4 regions of the Pseudoalteromonas phenolica genome follow, and region 3 is predicted to be linked to each of the others. Evidence: predicted binding sites of a transcription regulator. Region 3 holds the regulator's gene; each other region holds the start of a gene.
The links. The regulator LexA, encoded in region 3, represses DNA repair genes until DNA is damaged. The targets are predictions, from matches to a motif close to TACTGTATNNNNATACAGTA.
Positions count from the first base shown of each region.

Region 1: PP2015_RS06375 (SulA-like leucine-rich domain-containing protein) is a predicted target of LexA. The motif match lies at 2,320-2,339, and genes of this name have one in related genera.
Region 2: PP2015_RS12765 (DNA topoisomerase III) is a predicted target of LexA. The motif match lies at 2,501-2,520, and genes of this name have one in related genera.
Region 4: PP2015_RS08105 (LexA family protein) is a predicted target of LexA. The motif match lies at 2,031-2,050, and genes of this name have one in related genera.

Region 1 is NZ_CP013187.1:1,438,312-1,442,691, forward strand. It holds gene PP2015_RS06345 (M48 family metallopeptidase) at 1-407, shown strand, start outside; tRNA gene PP2015_RS06350 (tRNA-Tyr) at 434-518, opposite strand; tRNA gene PP2015_RS06355 (tRNA-Tyr) at 546-630, opposite strand; tRNA gene PP2015_RS06360 (tRNA-Tyr) at 650-734, opposite strand; gene PP2015_RS06365 (VC2046/SO_2500 family protein) at 847-1,368, shown strand; gene PP2015_RS06370 (YchJ family protein) at 1,407-1,865, opposite strand; gene PP2015_RS06375 (SulA-like leucine-rich domain-containing protein) at 1,880-2,311, opposite strand; gene PP2015_RS06380 (tetratricopeptide repeat protein) at 2,550-2,999, opposite strand; gene PP2015_RS06385 (NCS2 family permease) at 3,369-4,380, shown strand, end outside.
Region 2 is NZ_CP013187.1:2,895,915-2,900,294, forward strand. It holds gene PP2015_RS12760 (tetratricopeptide repeat protein) at 1-485, opposite strand, end outside; gene PP2015_RS12765 (DNA topoisomerase III) at 541-2,487, opposite strand; gene PP2015_RS12770 (4a-hydroxytetrahydrobiopterin dehydratase) at 2,618-2,962, opposite strand; gene phhA (phenylalanine 4-monooxygenase) at 2,973-3,770, opposite strand; gene megL (methionine gamma-lyase) at 3,991-4,380, opposite strand, start outside.
Region 3 is NZ_CP013187.1:3,473,854-3,478,233, reverse strand. It holds rRNA gene PP2015_RS15635 (23S ribosomal RNA) at 1-2,788, shown strand, start outside; rRNA gene rrf (5S ribosomal RNA) at 2,883-2,996, shown strand; gene lexA (transcriptional repressor LexA) at 3,281-3,898, shown strand; gene coxB (cytochrome c oxidase subunit II) at 4,150-4,380, shown strand, end outside.
Region 4 is NZ_CP013187.1:1,833,477-1,837,856, reverse strand. It holds gene PP2015_RS08115 (hypothetical protein) at 1-267, opposite strand, end outside; gene PP2015_RS08110 (Y-family DNA polymerase) at 355-1,611, opposite strand; gene PP2015_RS08105 (LexA family protein) at 1,599-2,012, opposite strand; gene PP2015_RS08100 (P-loop NTPase family protein) at 2,236-2,736, opposite strand; gene PP2015_RS08095 (MiaE family protein) at 2,773-3,345, opposite strand; gene PP2015_RS08090 (sulfotransferase family protein) at 3,400-4,053, opposite strand; gene PP2015_RS08085 (SIMPL domain-containing protein) at 4,294-4,380, opposite strand, start outside.

The DNA.
Region 1 (4,380 bases), 1.8 Mb from region 3:
TAGATCATGAGAGCCATTTGGTATATTTACCTGAAGAGCTGCGCCAAGATAGGCATGAGTTCAGGCGAGCGATAATTGAAATACTGACAGATTTGCTCTGTAGTTATTTAGAGTTGTGCCTAGAGCGATTGTCTGAGCAAATGAACTGTCATATTTCAGCCGTGAAAATCAGGGAGTATAAAAGCCGTTGGGGCAGTTGTAGCAGTAAACAAGCGCTTACTTTTAATAGCCTTCTTGCAGGGGCACCAAAGCATATGATTGATTATGTCATTGTTCATGAGCTAGCACATTGCCATGTACTGGCACATAACAAATTATTTTGGGAACTTGTTGAAAAGCATTACCAAGATTATAAGTCAGCAAGAATATGGTTTAACAAGAATGGTAAAAAACTAATGATAGAATGAATTAAGAAGATTCAACAAAAAGGAGATGGTGGAGGGGGCTGGATTCGAACCAGCGAAGGCAGAGCCGTCAGATTTACAGTCTGATCCCTTTGGCCGCTCGGGAACCCCTCCACAGGGGATATCTAATTTTGTACAACTTGGTGGAGGGGGCTGGATTCGAACCAGCGAAGGCAGAGCCGTCAGATTTACAGTCTGATCCCTTTGGCCGCTCGGGAACCCCTCCAAGTTGTAAAGTGTTGTTATGGTGGAGGGGGCTGGATTCGAACCAGCGAAGGCAGAGCCGTCAGATTTACAGTCTGATCCCTTTGGCCGCTCGGGAACCCCTCCTAAACAACGGCGCTGATAATAACAAAGTTTTTTATTAAGTAAAGAAAACAACTAAAGAAAATTTAAAAAATGCCGATAAAAATGTAACTTTTGAAATAATCGGTGAAACTCTATGCAATTAGAGCGCATTTTAAACAAGGAGCATCAGCTTGGTGACACGCTAGCAAAAAGCGTGGCACAAGATCGTCGTGCTGACTTTGCGCTTTGTTTGGCTATGCTCTCACCAAACGCACTCGACTTCAGTGAATTTCATTTACCTGAATCAGAATTAATTGAGCCAGATAAGAGCGAAAGTGCGTTAAAAAAAGAACTTCAAATTGGTCCCCAGCAACAAACGGCCCCCAACTCTTATGATATGACAATAGGTGAAAACAATAGCCGTTTACTTCATGAGCAGGGGCTTACAGAATTAAGGCTAAGAAATTGTCTTTCGCCAGAACCTTTTCATATCAGAGATGATAAGAAGCACATTGAGTTGGCCGTAATTGATAATTGTGAGCCCACTGTGCAGGCTAAAATTTTCGCTCAAAGAGCTGGCGCTTTAGAGATAGATAAACCTAAAATGGATGCAGCAGGTTTTTATGATCAATTAGCCAGCGGTGAAATGCAGCAGGCGGTTCAGTTGTCCGCCTAATGCGAGATGATAGTGAGTGAACTTAAGTGCTGTTTAAATCAGCTAGCGTGACACTTTTTAAACTTTTTGCCACTATTACAGGGGCAAGGATCATTTCTAGACACTTTTAACTCAGGCACGTCATATAATTGGCCATCTAAGTAACGCCATGCCCCTTCTTCTTTAATGAATCTTGAAACCTCATGTATTTGGCAATGTTTTCCGCCTGCTAAATAATGAGCTTTAAACTCCACATAATCAAACTCAGGCGAAGTTTTTGTTGATACGATCTCGAGCTTGATAAAGTTAGCGATTGAAGCAAATGCTTCGATGTCTTCAAGGCTGTGATTGCTTTGCTCAGATTTGGCATAAGTCTCAAGTATATACTGTGCATTATTAGTTGCATAAGCACTGTAACGAGAGCGCATAAGTTGCTCCGCTGTGCCAGGTAACTTTTGCTTTGCAATAAATACATTGCAGCATGACTCATAAGGTTGAGTGTTAGAACAGTAACACATAAGAAAATCTTTTATTAACTTGCTATGCGCTCTATTGTACACGCTTTGCTGCTGTTTTCAGTAAAACAGTATAGCGAGATATCTGTTTGGCTTAAGTGCATTTGCGAAAGCTGCTCTGAATTCGTAATGCCAGTCCATGTAATAACCGCTGCAAAGTTGCCATTATTTAATGCTGAATTTAGAACATACTCTAAATCAACGATGTGTTTTTTTCTGATCACTAACAATTTACTTGAGTCTATTGAGCTGGACTCAAGCATATCTTTATTTGGGATATGGTCAGGTGCAATTAGTAGTGTCCAACCTTGTTTGTGATTACATTGATGAATGATCTTAAGCAATTCAAGACTGGCACAAATTTCATCAGGAGTTTCAACAAAGTTAACGGCTTTTGCTGCATCTACTTTTTTTATTGAGCTTGGTAAAACTGCGTTTGTCTGTAACATAATCATCTCACTGGTTGTTTATACAGTATTTATATACAGTAGTTTATACAGTGTTTTATTGCAAGCAAAAATGTTACTTTTTAATCAACTTTAATATTTGCCAAAATATAAACCATTTAAAAACAATGGTTTATTGTTTTTTCGATATTGATTTTTTAAACGTGGTATAGATACAGTGTTTATATACAGTAGTTTTTACAGTGAATACTGTATAAAACTACTGTATGGAAAAGTAGACTTAATTTGACTGGAATTGTAATTGATGAATTTGCTCATACAAGGTGGCAGCGTAGCACTGTGCATCTTTGATTCTTTTCGTCGTTAAATGCGGTTTAATTTGTTCTATCACTGCATTGGCCGCATCTACACCTTGGCTTTGAGCAAGTGATAACCAAGCCATGGCATGGAATACGCTCTGTGGCACCCCTTGGCCCTTTATAAACATCAAACCTAAATAAAATTGTGCTTTGTTATCTCCAGACATAGCAGCCATGCGCAGCCACTTCGTCGCCAACGGATACGATTTTTCTTGTAGGTAGTACAACCCTTTTTTAAAAGCAGTGACAGAATCATGCTCTTTTGGATAGCGTAGTTCACCATTAGGAGGTGTTGTAACGAACTCAAGCACATTAAATAGCTGTTGCTCTAAGTCGTGATGCGCCGCGCTATTATCTGGCGATTTATCCATACTCTACCTATTTTTGAAATGCTTAATATTATTGTAGTCAAAACTTTGCGACTATGTTGGTCATAAATTTAGCTATGCGAAATTCTTGCCACATAATTATATATTTTTACCATCATTATGCAGTTATTTTTTAACGCTTTCTTTAATTAAAAGTTTCTGACAGTTATAAAAAGAATAAACGTGTTTCATTTTTGTATAGGCCATACGTTTATACACGCTAAAAAGACACATTTCTCTCCCATAGTAATTTGAAAATTAGCACGCATATAAACTTAAATTGCATTTTTAATCATTGCCATAAGCCGCTAAAATAGCGCCGCTTTTATAAGAATTATAAATTTCTTTTAACTTTTACCAATGGAAACATCTATGCTCGAAAAGCTATTTTCTATCAGGCGTCAAGGCTCTAGTGTGAAAACGGAGTTAATTGCTGGACTCACGACATTTCTCACTATGGTTTACATCGTTTTTGTAAACCCAGCTATGTTAGCGCAAACAGGTATGGACTTTGGTGCTGCATTTGTTGCTACGTGTATTGCGGCGGCAATTGGTTGCTTCATTATGGGTTTTTGGGCAAATTATCCTCTTGCACTTGCTCCAGGCATGGGCCTAAATGCTTTCTTTACCTATGGTGTGGTTTTAGGCATGGGTTATAGCTGGCAATCAGCACTAGGGGCTGTATTTTTATCGGGTTGTATCTTTTTAGTTTTAAGCTTATTTAAAGTGCGAGAGTGGATTATAAACGCGATCCCATTAGTCTTAAAGCAAGCAATAGCTACTGGTATAGGTGCATTTTTAGCGCTTATCGCACTTAAAAATGCTGAAATAATTGTCGCAAGCCCTGCCACGCTTGTGCAACTAGGTGATATCACCAGTGCAGGTCCGTTATTGGCAATATTAAGTTTCTTTGTCATTGCTGCATTGATGTTTAGAGATGTAAAAAGCGGTGTCCTGATCAGCATTTTCATCGTGACTCTAGCTGCATGGTCTTTAGACTTGATTGAGTATCAAGGCCTTGTGTCCACACCGCCAAGTATCGCGCCGACAATTATGCAATTAGATATAGCTGGTGCACTAGAGCTTTCAATGCTGAGTGTTGTATTTGCATTCTTATTTGTAGATTTATTTGATACTTCTGGCACTTTGGTAGCGGTAACGCAAAAAGCTGGCTTAGCAGATGAGCAGGGGAGAATGCCACGTTTGGGACGTGCGCTTTCAGCTGATAGTACGGCCACAATCGCAGGTTCTATGCTAGGAACTTCAACAACGACATCTTATATTGAATCGGTATCAGGTGTGTCGGTGGGCGGAAGAACGGGTTTAACCGCTGTTGTTGTTGGCGTATGTTTCTTACTAATGACTTTCTTTGCGCCTTTGGCAC
Region 2 (4,380 bases), 580 kb from region 3:
ATACAGATATCAGCCAAAACCAGTTTCACACGGGTATTTTCTGGGTCAATTGCATAAGCTTGCTTGGCATAGTTAAACGCCGCATTTTGATCGTCATTTGCCAGCGCTTGTTTAGCTTGCTCAAGTAATAATACTTCCGGGCTTGGTAAATGCTCAGCCAATGCCTCTTTAATTTCAGCATCACTTTTAGGACCCGGTAATACGCCAACTGGCGCGCCATTTTTCAATAACACAATCGTTGGTAACGCTTGTAGGCCTACTTGCTGTGCTAATTGAGATGCCAACGCTTGTTGTGTATCACAATCGACTGTTGCAATGAGTAAGTGCTCTTTGTAGCTTTGTGCAAGCGCAGACAAAATATTCGCTTGTTCAATGCACTCAGGTTGCTGCGCACTGAAGAACGTCATTAGAACCAGTTTATCAGCACTTTGCTCAGCCAGAACCTGCTGGATATTTTCAGGTGTTAATTGAATTTGGTTGTCCATAATTCACTTCTTAAATCTATGTATTATTCACTATATTGCGACTCTTCTCGCTTTTTCAAGCCTTGCTTTTCGCCCGAGGAGATTTAACAGCGCTTTTACCTTTACCCGCACTGCGCTTACCCTTTTTAAAACGCTTAAAACTGGCTTTGCCTTTACCTGCTAACCCTTGAAAGCTCGCTGTTTGTGTGTCTTGTAATAAGCGATTTAAATGCACTTCAACTGAGCCCATAAACTGATTATACGATTGAGACTTTTGATAGATCTGCTCAAGAGATTGCTCCCAAACAGCGGTCATATCAGGGCGCCCGACACTTTCTGGTAATGCTTTTATCACGCTTTGCCCGATTTCAGTAGAGTGAATGGCTTTGCCTTTACGTTGTAAATATTGTCTTTTAAAGAGTAGCTCAATGATCCCTGCACGCGTCGCTTCTGTGCCTATACCATCGGTTTCTTTCAATATCTTTTTAATTTCTGGATCGGTCACATATCGGGCTATTCCCGTCATGGCAGCGAGTAATGTTGCATCGGTGAAGTGCTTTGGCGGCGACGTATGCTTTTCGATAACTTGTGCATCAACACACTGCACTTGCTCACCTTTTTGCAGCATTGGCAACTGAGTAAGCTCAGCCTCTCCTTTTTCTTGCTTGTTGAATAAAACTTCCCAGCCTTTATCAATCAGGCTTTTAAATTTAGAGGTAAATAGCCCACCTTGAATAAGTGTATGGATCTCTCGCTCAGCATAAACGCTTGGCTCAAAAAATTGCGCTAAGTAGTGCCTTGCGATCAGGTAATAAACATTTTGCTCATTTTGGCTCAGCGCGCCGCTCGACTTTTTTGAGGTAGGAATAATCGCATGGTGCGCTCCGACTTTGCTGTCGTTCCAAGCTGATGACTTTATCTCTAAATTCGCTTTGCCTGTAAAAGCGCTTAGTTTATCGCTAATGGTATCAATGGCGTCCACCACTGAGCCGCGCTCTTTGTAATGATCTTTTGGTAAGTAACGGCAATCCGATCTGGGATAAGTGATCAACTTGTGTCTTTCATACAAACTCTGACAGGTATCAAGTACCGACTGAGCATTCATCCCAAACACTTTGGCCGCTTCTATTTGTAATGTCGATAAACTATGCGGCAAAGGGCGAGACTTTTTACTTTGAGTGCTTTTATCTTTGCTCACTTCACCCGATTGGTTTTTAACCCTGCTCGCCACATTTTCAGCTAAGCCTTTGACCAGCACGCGACCTTCTTCATCCATATAAGGTTGGCAGGCATCACTTGGCTGCCATTTACCTATGTAACTCGCACCTGCTTGGGTATTTAACTTCGCTTCGACTTCATAAAACGGTTTTGAAACAAAATTAGCAATTTCCCAATCACGGTATACAACCAAACCCAATACCGGCGTCTGCACTCGACCAATGGATAACACACCTTGATAACCCGCTTGCTGCCCTTTGATGGTACTCATACGCGTCATATTAATACCATAAAGCCAATCTGCACGAGCACGAGACAGCGCTGAAACCGACAGTGATAAAAAATCGAGGTTTGGTTTAAGGTTATTGATGGCCTGTTTGACTGCTGAGGGGTTTAAATCGCTTATCAGACAACGAAGAGTTTGCTCTTTTTGTGCTTTAGTGGCACCGCAAAAGTTAATCATCTCGTCGATTAAAAGCTGCCCTTCACGGTCTGGATCGCCCGCGTTGACAATGGTTTCAGCCGATTTAATTAACTTTTTAACGGTATTAAACTGCTTTTTGGTTTTACTTTTTGCTACTAGCTGCCATTGCTCTGGCACGATTGGTAAATCCGCAATCGCCCATTTTTTAAATTTAGGGTCGTATGCTTCAGGCTCAGCTTGTTCTAATAAATGACCAATACACCAAGTGACAATATCGCCGTTCGCCGCTTCAATAAAGCCATCGTTATTTTTATGAGGTTTAGGTAACGCATTGGCAATGGCTCTGCCTAATGACGGTTTTTCAGCGATATAGAGTTTCATTGTTATATTTATATACTGTATAAATTAACAGTTATGATAGAGCAATGGCGCGCTAAGTGCCAGAGTTTAAGTTTCAGCCATAAAAAAAGCGCCCATAAAAGGCGCTTTGGTTAAATGATATGTTGAAGTCTTATAGAGCGTTGAAAACTTCGTCTGTTTTCGCTGCGCATACAAAATCGTTCTTATGCAGGCCTTTAATAGAGTGGCTCCACCAAGTGATTGTCACCTTGCCCCACTCTGTTAGAAGACCTGGGTGGTGACCTTCTTCTTCAGCCATATCGCCCACTTTGTTAGTGAACTCTAATGCCTGCTTGAAGTTTTTGAACTTGAATACACGCTCAAGTTGCATGATGCCATCACGCACTTCTGGAACCCAATCAGGGATCTGCTTAATTAATACTGCTAACTCTTCATCTGACACTTTAGGCGCATCCGCACGACACGCTTCACATTTTTGTGCACTTAAATCAGACATTACAAAATCCTTAACTTGCTAATTTTTCTTTAGGGGGAAACTTTGGCTCAAATAAGCCTAATTCTTTCGCTTCTTGTACTAACGCCATGATATCCATTTGCGAGATATCAAATAAGTCATTAATTGAATTAATGGTGTAGTACAACGGCTGCATAATATCAATGCGGTATGGTGTACGTAATACGTCTAGCACTTCTAGCTTGTTGATTTCTGGCGTGCCTGAGTATACATATTGTGTTTCACCTGGGCTTGAAAGTACACCCCCACCATAAATACGTAAACCGTCTTCAGTTTGCATTAAACCAAACTCAACCGTGAACCAATACAAGCGTGCTAAATATACACGGTCTTTTTTCTCAGCGGCATAGCCCAGTTGACCATATTTGTGCGTAAACTCAGCAAATGCAGGGTTCGTCAGCATGGCGCAGTGACCAAAAATCTCATGGAAAATATCTGGCTCTTGCAGATAATCAAACTCTTCACGAGAACGAATAAAGGTTGCTACCGGGAACTTTTTGTTCGCCAATAGTCTGAAAAACTCATCAAAATCAATCAGTGCAGGTACAGGCTCTACTTGCCAGCCTGTTTCACGACCTAATGCTTCGTTTAACTCATGAAGCTGAGGAATACGGTCGTGTGGTAAATTTATTTTCTCAAGGCCTTCCATGTACTCGTTACATGCTTTGCCTTCAATGCACTTTAATTGACGTGCAACCAACTCAGACCATATTTTATTTTCTTCTTCGGTCCAAGCGATGATGCCATTTGCATCAGGTTGTTTTGATACATATTTACTTGCTTTAGCCATAATAACCTTCGCTGTTAGTACGCTCTTGCCCCAGCTTGAGCGTTTCAACTTGTTGACTTGATACTAGGGAAAAGTAAGCAAAAGATTAATAGATGAGATGTTTCAAGGGATCCTGAAAACTCGAATTTTTGGAATTATTTATTTACACCAGTGCAAACAAAATAAAACACAGACACTTAAAAAGGGACTTGCAAGCCCCTTTAGTAAACTTTGTGTTACGCTAAATTTGCTTAAATGCCAGTTCCAAGTCGGCAATGATGTCGTTAACATCTTCTAAACCAACAGAAATTCGGATCAAACCATCTGAAATGCCTGCAGCTTCACGCTCTTCTTTGGTATACGGCGAGTGTGTCATCGATGCAGGGTGTTGAATGAGTGTTTCTGGATCGCCTAAACTCACCGCTAACGTACAAAGTTCAGTCGCATTAATAAAACGCTCACCTTGCTCTAGGGTGCCATCGATCTCAAAAGCAATAACACCACCTGCCCCTTTCATCTGCTCACCCAAGAATTTATAACCAGGGTGTGAAGGTAAGCCAGGATAATACACTTCACTGACTTTAGGGTGCGCATCTAAAAACTCTGCGACTTTTTGTGCACTTTGGCAGTG
Region 3 (4,380 bases):
GGCGCTTGAGACTAGGATTTCCGAATGGGGAAACCCACCTGCTTGCAGGTATCGTTAACTGAATACATAGGTTAACGAGGCGAACGCGGAGAACTGAAACATCTAAGTACCCGTAGGAAAAGAAATCAACCGAGATTCCGAAAGTAGCGGCGAGCGAAATCGGACTAGCCCTTAAGCTTTAGTGTAGTTAGTGGAACATTCTGGAAAGTTTGACGATACAGGGTGACAGTCCCGTACACAAAAACTTATCTAAAGTGAAATCGAGTAGGTCGGAGCACGTGAAACTTTGACTGAATATAGGTGGACCATCATCTAAGGCTAAATACTCCCAACTGACCGATAGTGAACCAGTACCGTGAGGGAAAGGCGAAAAGAACCCCTGTGAGGGGAGTGAAATAGAACCTGAAACCGTGTACGTACAAGCAGTAGGAGCCCCTCGAGGGTGACTGCGTACCTTTTGTATAATGGGTCAGCGACTTATATTTTGTAGCGAGGTTAACCGTTTAGGGTAGCCGTAGCGAAAGCGAGTCTTAACTGGGCGTTGAGTTGCAAGGTATAGACCCGAAACCCGGTGATCTAGCCATGGGCAGGTTGAAGGTTGAGTAACATCAACTGGAGGACCGAACCCACTAACGTTGAAAAGTTAGGGGATGACCTGTGGCTTGGAGTGAAAGGCTAATCAAACCGGGAGATAGCTGGTTCTCCCCGAAATCTATTTAGGTAGAGCCTCGGACGAATACTTACGGGGGTAGAGCACTGTTAAGGCTAGGGGGTCATCCCGACTTACCAACCCTTTGCAAACTCCGAATACCGTAAAGTAATATCCGGGAGACACACGGTGGGTGCTAACGTCCATCGTGGAGAGGGAAACAACCCAGACCGTCAGCTAAGGTCCCAAAGTGTATGTTAAGTGGGAAACGATGTGGGAAGGCTAAAACAGCTAGGAGGTTGGCTTAGAAGCAGCCATCCTTTAAAGAAAGCGTAATAGCTCACTAGTCGAGTCGGCCTGCGCGGAAGATGTAACGGGGCTAAACATACCACCGAAGCTACGGCTGCATACATTAGTATGCGGGGTAGGGGAGCGTTCTGTAAGTGGCTGAAGGTGTGCCGGGAGGCATGCTGGACATATCAGAAGTGCGAATGCTGACATGAGTAACGATAATGCGGGTGAAAAACCCGCACGCCGGAAGACCAAGGGTTCCTATCCCATGTTAATCAGGGTAGGGTAAGTCGACCCCTAAGGCGAGGCTGAAGAGCGTAGTCGATGGGAAACGGGTTAATATTCCCGTACTTGGTATAATTGCGATGGGGGGACGGAGCAGGCTAAGCAAGCATGGCGTTGGTTGTCCATGTGAAAGTGAGTAGGCTGAGAACTTAGGCAAATCCGGGTTCTTAAGGCTGAGACACGAGACGAGTTTCTACGGAAATGAAGTTGCTGATGCCCTACTTCCAGGAAAAGCCTCTAAGCTTCAGATTATACCGAATCGTACCCCAAACCGACACAGGTGGTCAGGTAGAGAATACTAAGGCGCTTGAGAGAACTCGGGTGAAGGAACTAGGCAAAATTGTACCGTAACTTCGGGAGAAGGTACGCTCCTATCTGTGATGAGATTTACTCTCTAAGCGGACGGGAGCCGCAGTGACCAGGTGGCTGGGACTGTTTATTAAAAACACAGCACTGTGCAAAATCGTAAGATGACGTATACGGTGTGACACCTGCCCGGTGCCGGAAGGTTAATTGATGGGGTTAGCTTAGGCGAAGCTCTTGATCGAAGCCCCGGTAAACGGCGGCCGTAACTATAACGGTCCTAAGGTAGCGAAATTCCTTGTCGGGTAAGTTCCGACCTGCACGAATGGTGTAACCATGGCCACGCTGTCTCCACCCGAGACTCAGTGAAATTGAAATCGCAGTGAAGATGCTGTGTACCCGCGGCTAGACGGAAAGACCCCGTGAACCTTTACTACAGCTTGGCACTGAACATTGAGCCTACATGTGTAGGATAGGTGGGAGGCTTTGAAGCAGCGTCGCTAGATGTTGTGGAGCCATCCTTGAAATACCACCCTTGTATGTTTGATGTTCTAACATAGGCCCCTAATCGGGGTTGTGGACAGTGCCTGGTGGGTAGTTTGACTGGGGCGGTCTCCTCCCAAAGAGTAACGGAGGAGCACGAAGGTTGGCTAAGTACGGTCGGACATCGTACGGTTAGTGTAATGGTAGAAGCCAGCTTAACTGCGAGACAGACACGTCGAGCAGGTACGAAAGTAGGTCATAGTGATCCGGTGGTTCTGAATGGAAGGGCCATCGCTCAACGGATAAAAGGTACTCCGGGGATAACAGGCTGATACCGCCCAAGAGTTCATATCGACGGCGGTGTTTGGCACCTCGATGTCGGCTCATCACATCCTGGGGCTGAAGTCGGTCCCAAGGGTATGGCTGTTCGCCATTTAAAGTGGTACGCGAGCTGGGTTTAGAACGTCGTGAGACAGTTCGGTCCCTATCTGCCGTGGGCGTTTGAGAATTGAGAGGGGCTGCTCCTAGTACGAGAGGACCGGAGTGGACGAACCGCTGGTGTTCGGGTTGTGATGCCAATTGCATTGCCCGGTAGCTACGTTCGGAATCGATAACCGCTGAAAGCATCTAAGCGGGAAGCGAGCCTCGAGATGAGTTCTCACTTTAACTTTAAGTTAACTGAAGGGCCGTTGGAGACTACAACGTTGATAGGCTGGGTGTGGAAGTGTAGTGATACATTAAGCTAACCAGTACTAATTACCCGTGAGGCTTAACCATACAACGCCAAAGTGGTTTTAGCTCAGAAGCTAATATGAACTAAAGTAGAAAGTTTTAGAATTATCAGATTTTTTCCAGATTTTAACCAAATTTGCTTGGTGACCATAGCGTTTTGGAACCACCTGATTCCATGCCGAACTCAGAAGTGAAACGAAACAGCGTCGATGATAGTGTGGGTCTCCCATGTGAAAGTAGAACATTGCCAAGCACCTATTTAAAGAAAGCCCGATTCGAAAGAGTCGGGCTTTTTTGCTTTAAGTCCCTCTGCAATTGCTAAAATAGCTAACTGCACCTTGCTCAAAAGAAGCGCTCTCACTGCGTTCGCTGTCGCTAGCCTTTTACACCTTTCTTGCGCAAAGCAAACGTATTCGCTTCGCTCATTGTCGTTAACACTTTGCACTTAATTGCATTAAATCTATCCAGATTTAGTTTGCCATTTTTAGATAACTGTATATACTCACAGTATCTTTACCTGTATGGAAAACCAGTTGTATGCGACCACTAACGAAACGACAAGAACAAGTATTTGAACTCATCAAAGTCTTCATCAAAGATACAGGTATGCCTCCTACTCGTGTTGAAATAGCAGATGCGCTTGGTTTTAAAAGTGCAAATGCGGCCGAAGAACATTTGAAAGCCTTAGCTAAGAAAGGGGTAATAGAAATGGTGCCAGGGGCTAGCCGTGGTATACGTTTAGTTGATGATGGCTCTTCTGAAGATGCTGGCCTCCCTTTGATTGGTAAAGTTGCTGCTGGTGAGCCTATTCTGGCTCAAGAGCATATCGAAAGTCATTACGAGGTTGATCCAAGTTTATTTAAGCCAGCTGCTGATTACCTATTACGTGTTGACGGAATGAGTATGAAAGATATCGGCATTCTTGATGGCGATCTTTTGGCAGTGCATAAAGCTCAAGTGGCTCAAAACGGTCAAGTTGTTGTTGCGAGAGTCGATAACGATGTAACCGTTAAGAGGTTAGAGCAAAAAGGACGTAAAGTGCTATTGCACGCTGAAAATGAAGAGTTTCCTCCAATTGAAGTTGATCTTGAGCATGAATCTTTTGCCATTGAAGGCCTTGCTGTCGGCGTCATAAGAAATTCGAATTGGATGTAACATCAATCATGTTATTACAATAGGTTAGCTGATCTTTTCTTACTTTTTCTCCAATCAGCTAACCAGATCTCTTCTTGTTTTCCATTTTTATATACCAAATTCTTCTATTTACCTTTCTTGCTAATTGTTTATTTATTGACTAATTGTTAATAGGTCATGTATTGCCTTCGACTTTAGTCGGATCCTATGACGGTCATCCAATAATTCTAACTGCGGACTTCTTTGCTGAAGTCGATAAATGGGGGCGTCGTATGAGAATAAGTAAATTTGCTTATTTGCTTACTTTTTTGTTGCTAAGTCCACTTACACTAGCCAGTAGTGACTACAACATGAGAAAAGGGGTCACTGATGTAAGTCATAGTGTGTATGAACTACATATGACCATCTTTCTTATCTGTTGTGTCATTGGTCTTATTGTATTTTCTGTGATGTTTTGGGCGCTAATAAAACACAGAAAGTCTAAGGGAGCTGTTGCTGCACAG
Region 4 (4,380 bases), 1.6 Mb from region 3:
TTTATATCCATCTGCAACTGAACTGACCCTCAAAAATTCGGCATCTAATTTTCCTTTATTTGTTAATCTGAGTGATCTACTGGTTGGTAAGTTTTTCCAAATAACGGTTTTATCTAATTCGCCATAAGCTTGTGTGACAATTCCTTTAATATCTGCAATGTATTTGTTTTCTTTGACTGCAATACCTATCGACATTTCATTGCTTGCACTATTTGCTAAATTTGAATTTAGTAATATCGCCATTACAAGTATCAATTTGTTAAACATAATCCTTCACCACAAGCACTTTCGTTAGCTTTACTACTTTGAGTATAGATTGTTTTTCCAAGCCGATATTTTCATGTAATTCTTTATTTAGCATTTTATCAGTGGGATTTCTGGCCACCTCGTTGTATATCTTCTTGATAACCAATCTCTTTTCATTTGCCACTGATTGCTTTGTAACTCTGTGGCAATACGTAAGCTACTGCTGCCGTAGCGTTTATTGATTGTATCTAAGCACTGCATAAGCTCTGGCTTATCGTCAGAAACATTAAACATATCAATTTGTTGGTGCATATCGTCTTCGAGTTCAATGGCGCCAATACCCGCTTTGTAATATCGCACACCTGGTTGGAATAATTGGCTGAATACCAACTCGACTTGTTTGGCAAATACCGTACTGTCATTCGATGGCACAGCAAGTTTTTGAATAAATGACCTTTTATAGTAATTATCTTCATGTGGTGAGCTATGAGCAAAGATGATTAATCGCTTCGTTAAAGAGCCTTGTTTTCGTAGCTTCTTGGCCACTATTGAGCAATGCGTTACTAGTGACGCCTTGAGTGCGAATGGGCTTTCGACACGCTCACCAAAACTGCGGGTGCTGAATACTTCTTTTTTACGCTGTTTTACATCATCCCATGATAAACATGACACCCCGTTAAGCTCTGATATCGTTCGCTCCAACACAACACTAAATTGTTTTCGCATCATTTTAGGATTTTGCTTAGCCAAATCTAGCGCACTTTCGATACCGAATAACTTAAGTTGCTTGGTTAATCGTCGCCCTACGCCCCAAATGTCCGATACTGTCATATTGGCTAAAATTTGCTTTCGAGATTTTTCACTGTCAATAACTGCAACACCTGTTGCACCTACAAACTTCTTAGCCGCATGATTGGCAGCTTTCGCGAGTGTCGGTGTTGGTCCGAAGCCGACCCCCACTGGTAACTTGGTTTTGCGCCAAACCGTACGGCGAATTAAGTGACCGTATTCATACCAAGAGTTCACCACATCACTGTAGCCATCAAACTTTAAAAATGATTCATCAATAGAATACACATAATGTTGATCACTAAAACGGTTAATAACGGCCATCATCTTGTCACTTAAATCTGCATATAACTCATAATTTGAGGAGCGGATCACCACATTATGCCTATCTAAAATGTGTTTTAATTTGAAATAAGGCTCAAACTTTGGGACTCCAAGTTTTTTAACTTCAGGAGATGCCGCAACAATACAGCCATCATTATTAGACAGTACAACTACCGGCTTTTTGCGTATTGATAAGTCGAATACTCTTTCAGCTGAAGCATAAAATGAGGTGGCATCAATTAACGCATACATTGTTTTAACCTCATGTTTTGACGATGCATTCTTAGTGAACCAGTAACAATACCTTCGAGCTGAAAAACGTCACAATCACTGATAAAAACAGGTTTAAACAAAGGTGATGCAGACAGTAACTGTCGGTTATGGATATCGAGAATTTTACACACAAACTCGTTATTAAAATTAGCAACAATTACATCTTGGTGTTTAGGCTCGACAGCCCTATCTACAATTAATAAATCACCATCAAAAATGCCAACACCTTGCATCGAGTCACCAGATGCGAGGCCCAAAAAAGTTGCATTAGGGTCACCAACAATAAGCTGATCTAGCGATAATCCGAGCTCTTTATATTCGGCAGCTGGAGACTCAAAGCCGGAGATCCCCGCTGCCGCTTTAACAGGTATTACTTTCATACTGCACCAAAATACATATACTGTATATAAATACAGTATATGTATAATTTGTCATATCGGCAACCTTAGCTGTGCCAGCAAAAGAGCTAAAAAGTGAAGTTATAAAACCTTTTGAGCATAAAACAGATAAAAAAAAACGGCTTAGTTTTCACTAAGCCGTTGAATTATTTATAGTACACTCTAACTTAAGAAAGTTAATTTAGAGGTTGCTATCACTTTCAAATTAATTAAAGCTAAACGCCCTACTTTGCTGATTGCTTTCTAAACGCACTTTATTGCCAGTGAAAGTCTCGAATAATTTTGTATGAGCCACTTTTGAAAAGACATCGTCTCTGGTGTCATAGTCTTCAATCCAAGCCAATAACATGTCTAGATTTTCATCTTGTGCTGCTTTTGATGGGTATTTGTGCGGCTCCCAAGGGCGCGCTTTAGCATTGGCTTTACAGGTTTCAACATTTAAATCGATAAACACCAAATGCTGACATTGTTCTGTGATCGGTTTAATTAGATCACCATAGCAACCCTCAATCACCCAATCTGAATGAGACTGAATAAATTCGTTGATTTTATCGATTGAAGATTCAAGTGGTGCCCGAGTTGGTGGTGACGTAGGCAACCAAGCAAGTGTATCTAAATCTAAATGTGCGGCTGAATGTTTTTGTGCTAAACGCTTTGAAAGGGTTGACTTTCCTGAGCCTGAATTACCAAAAATAATCGTTTTCATTTGCTAGTCCTTATTTATTCAGCCGTAATGCAAGAGTTAATGAAGCGCCGCTGTAAATGGGATCTTTTTACAGATCTCAGCTTCAGCCTCAAGTATTTCAACTAGACGCGCATCGATAATCTCTTTATCGAAGTATTCGTAGCCCAATTCTACAAACAGATTTTTATGTTTTTCTTCTGATTTAGCAATGGCAACATAAAAATCTTTCTCTTTGCCTTCAGGTAAGGCTTCTGCAACTAAGGAAAAACGTTCGTGGCCTCGCGCTTCAATCACCGCAGCCACTAGTAGGCGGTCGATTAAGAATTCATCGGTGCCCTGTCTGAATAATGCGCGCATACCTTTAATATATGGGTCTTTTTGGTCATTACCTAGTGTAACGCCACGCTCTGTTAATAATTTCAACACTTGCTTAAAATGGATCATCTCTTCGATGGCTAAATCGGTCATCGCTTTCACAAGCTTAGTTCTGTCAGGGTAATGACCCAACATAGACATAGCCATGCCAGAGGCTTTTTTCTCTGCGGCAGCGTGATCTTGCAAAAAGGTATCAAAATCAGCGAGTACTTTTTCAGTCCAATTAAACGGGGTGTGGTACTTCAGTTCAAACATAAACATTCTTAATTAATATAAACTGCGGGTATTTTAGCGTAGGACATACATGAATTAAACCGATTGCATAAATGTGAGTAAATCGGCGTCTTTGTCTACTTTCCCCATCCGCGTAGAGCTAATTTTCAGTGGATGCTTTAAGTCATTCCAAGCAGTGACTTTGCCGTTCACGTTCAGCTTAGGCATATCTATAATTTCTGTAGTAGCAGCATCAACCCCTAAAAAGTCACACAGTTTTGCAAAACTATGGGGCTGGCTAACATTCAAAAATACATGCAGAGCTTGAGTATCTTCAAAAAACGCAATGGCTTTAGCTTTATGTGTTTCGTAACACGTAGTAAGAAAGTCGAAGTTATCAAGGTTGTCGTAATCTAACCCTGAAAAGGTGTTTAAAAAGCAACGCTTAATCGTGTCGTTAAAGCCACCTTTATCTGAAAACAGGTTGCCTGACATACGCCTTAATAATTTAGAAATAGACGGTAGCCACACTGCTAAGTCTCTTTCCAAATAAATGAATTTAGCATCAGGATATCTTTGATATAGCAGCGCATAATCATTAAATACAGGGGTATCGGCAATGACGTGTGCGTTACTAAATGACTCTATTGTATAAGCTGTATGTGCCGTCGTTAAACCAAGTTCAACACATGCGGCACATAAGCTTGTCGTGCCAGTTCTCGGTAACCCAATAATAAAGATTTTACTCATAATGCGCCCTACAATAGTAAGGGCGCATTATAACGAAAAATTTATACCAATCCTCTTAATTAAGCGATCTATTTTGAGTCGAGAAAAACTTGTCGATAGCACCGCTAACGCGTCCTGCTCTCGCTGAGGTACCTACATCCATGTAGGCAAGTCGAAATTTCTTATTTAGTTCTTCTAAATAAGAAATTTTCAACGACGCTAGCGTCAGTTTTAGTCCCTCAAAATGATTGAGGATTGGTATCACTGTTTAATTAAATAAGTGACGAAAACTTCTGAAGAAATAACAATATCAGAGACATTATACGCCTGCTTATGTGCTCGACCTGA